3 regions of the Mesorhizobium sp. M1A.F.Ca.ET.072.01.1.1 genome follow, and region 2 is predicted to be linked to each of the others. Evidence: predicted binding sites of a transcription regulator. Region 2 holds the regulator's gene; each other region holds the start of a gene.
What was found. The regulator HrcA, encoded in region 2, represses chaperone genes, less so after heat shock. The targets are predictions, from matches to a motif close to GTTAGCACTCNCNNNNNGNGAGTGCTAAC.

Region 1: groES (co-chaperone GroES) is a predicted target of HrcA. The motif match lies at 1,745-1,773, and genes of this name have one in related genera.
Region 3: groES (co-chaperone GroES) is a predicted target of HrcA. The motif match lies at 1,558-1,586, and genes of this name have one in related genera.

The regions. Positions count from the first base shown of each region.
Region 1 is NZ_RZSF01000250.1:7,043-10,318, forward strand. It holds gene EOA32_RS26905 (methyltransferase domain-containing protein) at 1-431, shown strand, start outside; gene EOA32_RS26910 (hypothetical protein) at 544-1,605, shown strand; gene groES (co-chaperone GroES) at 1,838-2,134, shown strand; partial or broken gene groL (chaperonin GroEL) at 2,199-3,276, shown strand, end outside.
Region 2 is NZ_RZSF01000233.1:93-3,368, forward strand. It holds gene rph (ribonuclease PH) at 30-746, opposite strand; gene hrcA (heat-inducible transcriptional repressor HrcA) at 924-2,006, shown strand; gene EOA32_RS25945 (hypothetical protein) at 2,038-2,235, shown strand; gene EOA32_RS25950 (sorbosone dehydrogenase family protein) at 2,346-3,276, shown strand, end outside.
Region 3 is NZ_RZSF01000195.1:2,970-6,245, forward strand. It holds gene EOA32_RS23645 (Hsp20/alpha crystallin family protein) at 312-821, opposite strand; gene EOA32_RS23650 (Hsp20 family protein) at 906-1,382, opposite strand; gene groES (co-chaperone GroES) at 1,731-2,045, shown strand; gene groL (chaperonin GroEL) at 2,098-3,276, shown strand, end outside.

The sequences.
Region 1 (3,276 bases), on a different contig from region 2:
CGCTCAAGTCCGACGGCCGCGCCGGCATCAGGCTTTACGCCTCTCCCGCAACGCCGGACGACCCGAAGGATGTCCGCGCTCTGGCACTAAGCGGCGGCGTCTCGACTTTCCATGAGCTCAAATGGCGCGTGGCCATGACCGCGATCGGCGACGCGCCGGATTACACGATCCCGGTCAAAGCCATCCTCGAACACTTCGAAAGGGTGTTTCCCGACCGCGAGGAGCTGTCGGCCCGAACCGGATGGGAACTACCGGTCATCGGAACCATAGACGTCTACCAGAACTCGTCCGCCGTCTATAGTTTTGCGCCGGCGGCCGTCTTGATCGAGGAAGCCGAGATCTTCTTCAAAGACGTCCGATTGGCCTCGACCGGAAGCTACGGGCTCGCCGAGCGGTGTCCGCTGCTGGTGCTGCGTTCGCCCCGACGTTAAAAACGCTGCAAAGCAAGTTTCCCCGGGCTTGCGCGTGCAAGTTGCAGAACGCGATGCAGTAATGCATTCTCAGTCAGACTGAAATCGATCGGCGGAATATAAGGGTGCGAGAATGAGGATACTTGCGGCAATTTTGCCAATGCTGGTGTTCGCTTTGCTCTGTCCGCCTTCTCCAGCCAAAGCCGATGAACCTCCCGCGACTGTTCCCCTGATCAAAGTGGAATATCCATGGAAGCCGGGGAATATTCGCATGCTCTATGTGAATATCGTTTCGGTCGGCGATCGCGCAGTGAACCAGCCTCTGCTGTTCGATACGGGATCGAGCGGAATGACGATTGAGTGCCAATCGGTGCTGCCGGCCGAAATCTGTTCGGACACAGGAATAAAGATCACAAAAGACCAGCAGATAGACGGGATAATGGTGACCACCGAACAGGCGGTCATGAAGTATGGAACTTATGATGAGTACGGCAATGTTGCCTATGCTCGTGTGGCTTTTGGTTCGCCGGACGCCCCGGTCTCCACCATCACCTCAATCCCATTCCTGATCCGCTACAAACAAATCAGACGTAATACCGGAGAAGTCGTTGGGGGCCCGCTTTGGCCCAAGGGCATTTTCGGTATCGCTCCTGTTGGCGGAAACGGACCAGACCGGATCGTCAAGTCCCCCCTCGCTTATGTGAACTTTGGATCCGGCTTGCGCAAGGGCTACTACCTCACTCCGGTAGGCACCAATTGGAAGGCCTGCACGAACAATGACGGCAACTGTCCGCAGGTCGAAGCGCTCCATATCGGCGTGCCGAAAGATGTAAAAAAAGACTTCAGGGTGCAGAGCTGGAAACATGCCGATTGGCGATACGATTTCCCCACGATCAAGGCCTGTATCTCGTGGGGATCCGAGCCGACGTGTCGGCCAACTCTTTATGACACCGGCAACTCAACGATCCAGGTTTCCACCGAGGCGTCGATGCCGTACTCGTCATTGAACACCGGTACAAAGGTCCTGGTAAAAGCCGATGGTCAGGAGGATTGGAATTTCAAAACCACCTACAAGCCTGAAGTAGAGTTCATTCCTGGTCTTCCATTTAACATCGTCGGCATCCGATATTTCGAGAAGAACAGCCTGCTGCTTGATTTTGAAACGCGCCAGATCGGCTTGCGCCTCGGAAACTGAGTTCCGGATTGACAGTACGAGGCCGCGTTCAGCAAGCGGGCTGGATTTTCAAAAGGGCGGCAACATTAGAAAATTTCGCGGCATTGCCCCTCCCCGCGCGCCTTGACTCTCGCATGCCATCAGCCTATCTCAGCGCCACGTTAGCACTCGCCTTAGGTGAGTGCTAACTTATATCCGGCGGCCTCGCCGGATGGAGGAACAGTTCTCACCGTTCTCATTCGAGGAAGACAACATGGCAAAGTCCAAGTTCCGCCCGCTTCATGACCGCGTGGTCGTTCGCCGGGTCGAATCCGAATCCAAGACCGCCGGCGGGATCATCATCCCGGATACGGCGAAGGAGAAGCCGCAGGAAGGCGAGATCATCGCCGTCGGCTCCGGCGCCCGCGACGAAAGCGGCAAGCTCGTGCCGCTGGACGTCAAGGCCGGCGACCGCATCCTGTTCGGCAAGTGGTCGGGCACCGAAGTCAAGCTCAATGGCGAAGACCTTCTGATCATGAAGGAATCCGACATCATGGGCATCATCGGCTGATCATCGGCCTCTCTCTATCAACTGAATTTTCGGGCTCTGTCCGAGTCCCTGTCAGGAGCTTACTATGGCTGCAAAAGACGTAAAATTCTCCCGCGACGCCCGTGAGCGCATGCTGCGCGGCGTCAACATCCTCGCCGACGCGGTGAAGGTCACCCTCGGTCCGAAGGGCCGCAATGTCGTCATCGACAAGTCGTTCGGCGCTCCGCGCATCACCAAGGACGGCGTCACCGTCGCCAAAGAGATCGAGCTCGAAGACAAGTTCGAGAACATGGGCGCGCAGATGGTTCGCGAGGTCGCCTCGAAGACCAACGACATCGCCGGCGACGGCACGACCACCGCGACCGTTCTCGCCCAGGCGATCGTCCAGGAAGGCAACAAGGCCGTTGCCGCCGGCATGAACCCGATGGACCTGAAGCGCGGCATCGACCTCGCCGTCACCGAAGTCGTCACCGCTCTCGGCAAGGCCGCCAAGAAGATCAAGACTTCGGAAGAAGTCGCCCAGGTCGGCACGATCTCGGCCAATGGCGACGAGTCGGTCGGCAAGATGATCGCGGAAGCGATGCAGAAGGTCGGCAACGAAGGCGTCATCACCGTCGAGGAAGCCAAGACCGCCGAGACCGAGCTGGAAGTCGTCGAAGGCATGCAGTTCGACCGCGGCTATCTCTCGCCCTACTTCGTCACCAACGCCGACAAGATGGTCGCCGATCTGGAAGACGCCTACATCCTGCTGCACGAGAAGAAGCTCTCCAACCTGCAGGCCATGCTGCCGGTCCTGGAAGCGGTCGTTCAGACCTCGAAGCCGCTGCTCATCATCTCGGAAGACGTCGAAGGCGAGGCTCTGGCCACGCTGGTCGTCAACAAGCTGCGCGGCGGCCTGAAGATCGCCGCCGTCAAGGCTCCGGGCTTCGGCGACCGCCGCAAGGCCATGCTCGAAGACATCGCTATCCTGACCGGTGGCCAGGTCATCTCGGAAGACCTCGGCATCAAGCTCGAGAATGTCGGCCTCAACATGCTCGGCCGCGCTAAGAAGGTGTCGATCTCCAAGGAGAACACCACCATCGTCGACGGCGCCGGCAAGAAGGCCGAGATCCAGGGCCGCGTCGCCCAGATCAAGCAGCAGATCGAGGAGACCACCTCGGACT
Region 2 (3,276 bases):
GGGGGTGCCTAGGCTCGGCATTCGAAAACCTACGCCACCGCCATCTGCTGCAGGCTGACCAGCCGAGAAATACCCTTCTTGGCCAGTCCCATCAGTGCCGAAAACTGCTCTTCGGAGAAGGGCTCGCCTTCCGCCGTGCCCTGGATCTCGACGATGCCGCCCTTGCCGGTCATGACGAAATTGGCGTCGGTGCCGGCCGAGGAATCCTCGAGATAATCGAGATCGATGACCGGCTGTCCGTCATGGATGCCGCAGGAGATCGCCGCGACATGGTCCTTGAGCACCTTGGAAACGCTGGCCATCTGGCGCGCTTCCATCCAGCGCAGGCAATCGTATAGCGCCACCCAGCCGCCGGTGATCGAGGCGGTGCGGGTGCCGCCGTCGGCCTGGATGACGTCGCAGTCGACGGTGATCTGCTGTTCGCCCAGGGCCTGCAGGTCGACAACGGCGCGCAACGAACGACCGATCAGCCGCTGGATCTCCAGCGTGCGGCCGCCCTGCTTGCCGGCGGAAGCCTCGCGGCGCATCCGCTCGCCCGTCGAGCGCGGCAGCATGCCGTATTCGGCCGTAACCCAGCCCTTGCCGGAATTGCGCATCCAGGCCGGCACCTTTTCCTCCAGGCTCGCCGTGCACAGCACATGCGTGTCGCCGAACTTCACCAGGCACGAGCCTTCGGCATGCTTGGAGACGCCGCGCTCGAAGGAGATGGCGCGCATTTCGTCGGGCTGGCGTTTGGAGGGGCGCATTCGGCCTTCTTTCCTATGGTTTTGGATTCGTCGGCGGCTTGTAGACGCATGCGGCGGATGGCGCAAAGGAAAAGGGCGCCAAGGAAACGGGGCGCCAAGGAAACGGCGGCGAAAATGGCCCGGGTTGCGCCAGGGAGGCTTAAGTCTATATCTTTCGATAGGAGGTTTTTCGCTGGAATGAACAAGGCAGTCGATCCCGCATCGCAGCCGCCCGTGCTTCAGTCGCTCGACATGCGCTCGCGCGACATCTTCCGGCGGATTGTCGATTCCTATCTGCGCGACGGCGAGCCGGTCGGCTCGCGCAGCCTGTCGCGCATCCTGCCGTCGTCGCTGTCACCGGCCACCATCCGCAACGTGATGAGCGACCTCGAGCATCTGGGGCTGATCTACGCGCCGCACATCTCGGCCGGCCGCCTGCCGACCCAGACCGGCCTGCGCTTCTTCGTCGATGCCTTCATGGAGCTCGGCGATCTGTCGGACGACGAGCGTCGCGTCATCGAGGCGCAGGTGCGTGCCTCGGGCTCGGGCGCCACGCTGGAGCATATGCTGACCGAGGCCAGCCAGATGCTCTCCGGCATGTCGCGCGGCGCCGGCCTGGTGCTCGCCGCCAAGAACGAGGTGGCTCTGAAGCACATCGAGTTCATCCAGTTGGAACCCACCAAGGCGCTCGCCGTCCTGGTGTCGCAGAGCGGCGATGTCGAGAACCGCGTTGTCGACCTGCCGGCCGGTATCACCGTCTCGCAGCTGCACGAGGCCTCGAACTTCCTCAACGCCCATATCCGCGGCCGCACGCTGGCCGAGGCCCGGGTCGAGATCGCGCGCATCAAGGACGAGACCAGGGCGGCTCTCGACACGCTGTCGCAGGAACTGGTCGAGAAGGGCCTCGCCGTCTGGGCCGGCGCCGAAAGCGGCCTGCCGGCGCGCCTCATCGTGCGCGGCCGCGCCAATCTTCTGGAAAACGTCACCGCCCAGGCCGATCTCGAATTGCTGCGCCATCTGTTCGAGGATCTGGAAACGCAGGACGGACTGCTGCAGCTCCTCGACCTCGCCGAGGAAGGTCCGGGCGTGCGCATCTTCATCGGCTCGGAGAACAAGTTGTTTTCGCTGTCCGGTTCGTCGCTCGTGGTCGCGCCCTATCGCGACAAGGATGCGCGCGTCGTCGGCGCGCTCGGCGTCATCGGCCCGACGCGATTGAACTATGCCCGGATCGTCCCGATGGTCGACTATACGGCCCAGTTGATTTCGCGCATGTTGAGGTAGGCGAGCGGGAAACGTCGCAAGGAGGGTGGAAATGGCGCTGGAATCGTTCAAGGCCCAGATCAGCCTGCTGCTCGAGGAGATGGTGAACCAGCCGGAAGACGATCACGAGATCCAGGAGCTACTGCGCGAGAAGCTCAGGGAAATGCGCGCCATGGGCCTGCCGCTGCCGGCCGATCTGGTCGCGTTGGAAAAGCAGCTCGACGACGATCTGGATATCGAAGAGAGCTGAACTGCCGGCGTTTCCCGTCAAAATCCGCATGCCCGGCTTCTCTTTTGGAAAGCCTGCCCGATATTCGCTGTCTGGTTGCTGATGCACGTTGGCGAATAACGGAGAACAGCATGATACGCATTGCCGGCCTTGCCGCCCTCGCTTTGTTCCTGGCCTCCGGCGCCGTCGCGCAGCAGGCCGATCAGCCCTTGCTCACCGGCAAAAAGGCCTTCGGTGACTGGAAGGCCGACCGGCCCGGCGTGCGGCGCCTCATCAGGCCCGACGATCTCCCGAAGCCGAATGTCGCCGAATCCGCCTCGAACGGCGGCGGTGTCACCGATCGCCCCGAGGATGCCACGCCAGCCCTCCCACCCGGCTTTTCGGCCGAGCTGGTGGCTTCGGGCATCAGCAGCCCGCGTGTCGTGCGCACGGCGCCGAACGGCGATCTCTTCGTCGCCGACAGCAGGGCGAACCAGGTCCGCGTCTATCGACTGGCCGAAGGCAGCGCCAAGTCCGCCGAGAAGTCGGTCTTTGCCAAAGGCCTGACCCGGCCCTACGGCATCGCCTTCTATCCGCCGGGCGACAAGCCGCAATGGGTCTATGTCGCCAACAGCAACAGCGTCGTCCGCTTTGCCTATCGCGACGGCGACCTCAAAGCTTCCGGCGAGCCCGAAACGATCGTCTCGGACATCCCGTCGAGCCATCACTGGACGCGCGACATCGCCTTTTCGCCCGACGGCAAAACGCTCTATCTCTCGGTCGGCTCGGGCTCGAATACCGCGGAGGGCATGGGAGCGAGGCCGAAGGGCGGCGTCGAAGAATGGGCGAGATCGGCACCGCTCGGCGCTACCTGGGGCGCGGAGGAAGGCCGAGCGGATGTGCTCGCTTTCGATCCTGACGGCAAGAACCGCAGGATGGTCGCCACCGGCCTGCGCAACTGCTCGGGCATGACGGTGCAGCCGGCCACGGGCGCGCTCTGGTGCGTCGTCAACGAACGCGACGAGCTCGGCGACAACGTGCCTTTCGAATATGCGACCGCCGTCAAGGAGGGAGCCTTCTATG
Region 3 (3,276 bases), on a different contig from region 2:
TCCGTACGGGAAGCCTGACCAAAAGAAGGAAGGAATTAAGGTTATCGCGGATTTCCAGAGGCTTGCGCGGTGTTCCGTCAGCGGCATCTGCGCTCAGCGCGGTAAACGGTTAGAATGGCCTGCGTCGGCCGCACGTCATCGAGCCGCAAGCGAGCCTCTTGCGCCCGCTGCGAGCGGATCACTCGTTTGGAAAGGGAGCCGTTCCACGCTCCAGCCAGCACCCACGCCAGCGTTGGCCGTTCCATCTAGCCACGAGAGTTCCGTCATGCCGCAGGGGCCGGACCGGTCGGTCCAACCCCTGCACTGAGACATCAGCTCTTGATTTCGATACGCTTGGCCTGCGACTGCGCCTTCGCGGTCTTGGGCAGCATTACCGTCAGCACGCCGTTCTTGAAGCGGGCATCGATCTTGTCTTCTTCGATCTCGTAGCCCAGCGGGATGCGACGCTCGAAGCGGCCATAGACGCGCTCGGAGAACTGCCGCTCCTTGTCCTCCGTCTCGGAGCGCTTTTCACCCTTCAGCGTCAGCACGCCATCATCAAGCAGCACCTCGATGTCCTTCTCGTCCAGGCCCGGGACTTCGGCCGCCACCTTGATCTCCTTCTCGTTGTCGGAGATCTCAACGCTCGGCCAGCCGGCACCAAAGGCTGATACGCCGCCTAGGGATGGCAAGCCGGAACCGAAACCCCGGAAGACGTCGTCGAACAGCCGATTCACCTCGCGATGCAGCGACAGGAAAGGATCGCGTTCGCCGTCGCGGAAGACACTTGGAACCTGGTTGCCATTGTTTCGGCCCCAGGGAATCAGATCACGAACACTCATTTTTTCCTCCTTTCTGTTCATCCGGAAGACAAGGAAGCGCCGGGAACATCACCCGGCGCTTGGCGCAAAGCGCGGCGAGAAGGCTCAGGCCGCCTTGTTGTCGGCCTCGATTTTCTTTGTCGCGGCCTTTGGCGATGATTTGTCCGCCGTGATCTCGATCCGGCGCGGCTTCATTTCTTCCGGGATCTCGCGTTTGAGGTCGATTGTCAGCAGGCCGTTGACGAGGCTCGCATCGACGACCTTGACGTGATCGGCAAGCTCGAAGCGACGCTGGAATGCGCGGCCGGCAATGCCGCGATGCAGGTACTCGCCGTTATCCTCGCCTGCCTTTTGGCCAGAAACCATCAGCATGTTCTGCTCCTGGGTAATGGCCAGTTCGTCCTGGCTGAAGCCTGCCAGGGCCATGGTGATGCGGTAGTCGTCCTCGCCGCTCTTGGCGATATCGTAGGGCGGCCAGTTGTCAGCGGTTTCGATGCGGCTTGCGGTCTCGAGCGCGTTCAGCATTCGATCGAAGCCGATGCTCGACCGGAACAGGGGAGAAAAGTCGAAACTGGTTCTCATAGCTACATCCTCCATTGAGCAACATAGATACGAGGAGCGCCAAGGCAGCGGCGCTCCTTGACCTTGCCGACCACTTCAGGCGCCGGCAGGCTCGATTTGGGAATTGATTCCTTTGCCGTCAAGAGGTCCGGGGCGCGCCCGTCAAAGCTGCATAATTTACCTTTGTTTTCACGGCGCTAGCACTCGGCTGTTGCGAGTGCCAAAAAATTTCTTGCGGCCTCTTGAAACCGGCGCGTGCAAAACCACATCCACATGCGCGAGGCCGAAAGGATCGCGAGCCCCGCTCCGGTCCTTCCGGTCCGGAGTGGAGGAACCTCTCAAAATCTGTTTGTCCCGAAGGAGAACGATATGAAGTTCCATCCATTGCATGACCGCGTTCTGGTCCGCCGCGTCGAGGCCGAGGAGAAGACGGCCGGCGGCATCATCATCCCGGACACGGCGAAGGAGAAGCCGCAGGAAGGCGAGATCATCGCCGTCGGTTCCGGCGCGCGCGACGAGAGCGGCAAGCTCATTCCCCTCGACGTCAAAGTCGGCGACCGCATCCTGTTCGGCAAGTGGTCCGGCACCGAGATCAAGCTCAACGGTGAAGACCTGCTCATCATGAAGGAAAGCGACGTGATGGGTGTGGTCGAGCAGACATCGGCGTTGGGAAAAGCGGCTTGAACCGGCCCACCCGATCCGGTGAATGAAAGCTGCCTGCTGAAGGAGTGTTCCAATGGCTGCCAAGGAAGTGAAATTCCATTCCGACGCCCGCGACCGCATGTTGCGCGGCGTCAATATTCTCGCCGACGCGGTGAAAGTCACCCTCGGCCCTAAGGGCCGCAATGTCGTCATCGACAAGTCGTTCGGCGCTCCGCGCATCACCAAGGACGGCGTCACTGTCGCCAAGGAGATCGAGCTCGAGGACAAGTTCGAGAACATGGGCGCGCAGATGGTGCGCGAGGTCGCCTCGAAAACTAGCGATATCGCCGGCGATGGCACGACCACCGCGACCGTTCTCGCCCAGGCCATCGTCAGGGAAGGTGCCAAGGCCGTTGCCGCCGGCATGAATCCCATGGATCTGAAGCGCGGCATCGACAAAGCCGTCGAGGCTATTGTTCAGGAGTTGAAGACCAACGCCCGCAAGGTGACCAGAAATGACGAGATCGCCCAGGTCGGCACGATTTCCGCCAATGGTGATGCCGAGATCGGCCGTTTCCTTGCTGAGGCGATGCAGAAGGTCGGCAACGAGGGCGTCATCACCGTCGAGGAAGCCAAGACCGCCGACACCGAGCTGGAAGTGGTCGAAGGCATGCAGTTCGATCGCGGTTATCTCTCGCCTTACTTCATCACCAATCAGGATAAGATGCGCGTCGAGCTCGAAGAGCCCTATGTGCTGATCCACGAGAAGAAGCTTTCCAACCTGCAGGCGCTGCTGCCGGTTCTGGAGGCGGTGGTTCAGTCGGCGAAGCCCCTGCTCATCATCGCGGAGGATGTCGAGGGCGAGGCGCTCGCGACGCTGGTGGTCAACAAGCTGCGCGGCGGCCTGAAGGTTGCGGCCGTCAAGGCTCCGGGCTTCGGCGACCGCCGCAAGGCCATGCTGGAGGACATCGCCATCCTCACCGGCGGCACCGCTATCAGCGAGGATCTCGGCATCAAGCTTGAGAACGTCACGCTGGAGATGCTCGGCCGCACCAAGAAAGTGGTGGTCGAGAAGGAGAACACCACGATCGTCGATGGCGCCGGCAAGAAGGAGGAGATCCAGGGCCGCGTCGCGCAGATCAAGGCGCAAATCGAGGAGACCACCTCGGACTACGATCGCGAGAAGCTGCAGGAGCGTCTGGCCAAGCTCGCCGGCGGCGTGGCTGTGATCCGCGTCGGCGGTTCGACGGAGGTCGAGGTCAGGGAGCGCAAG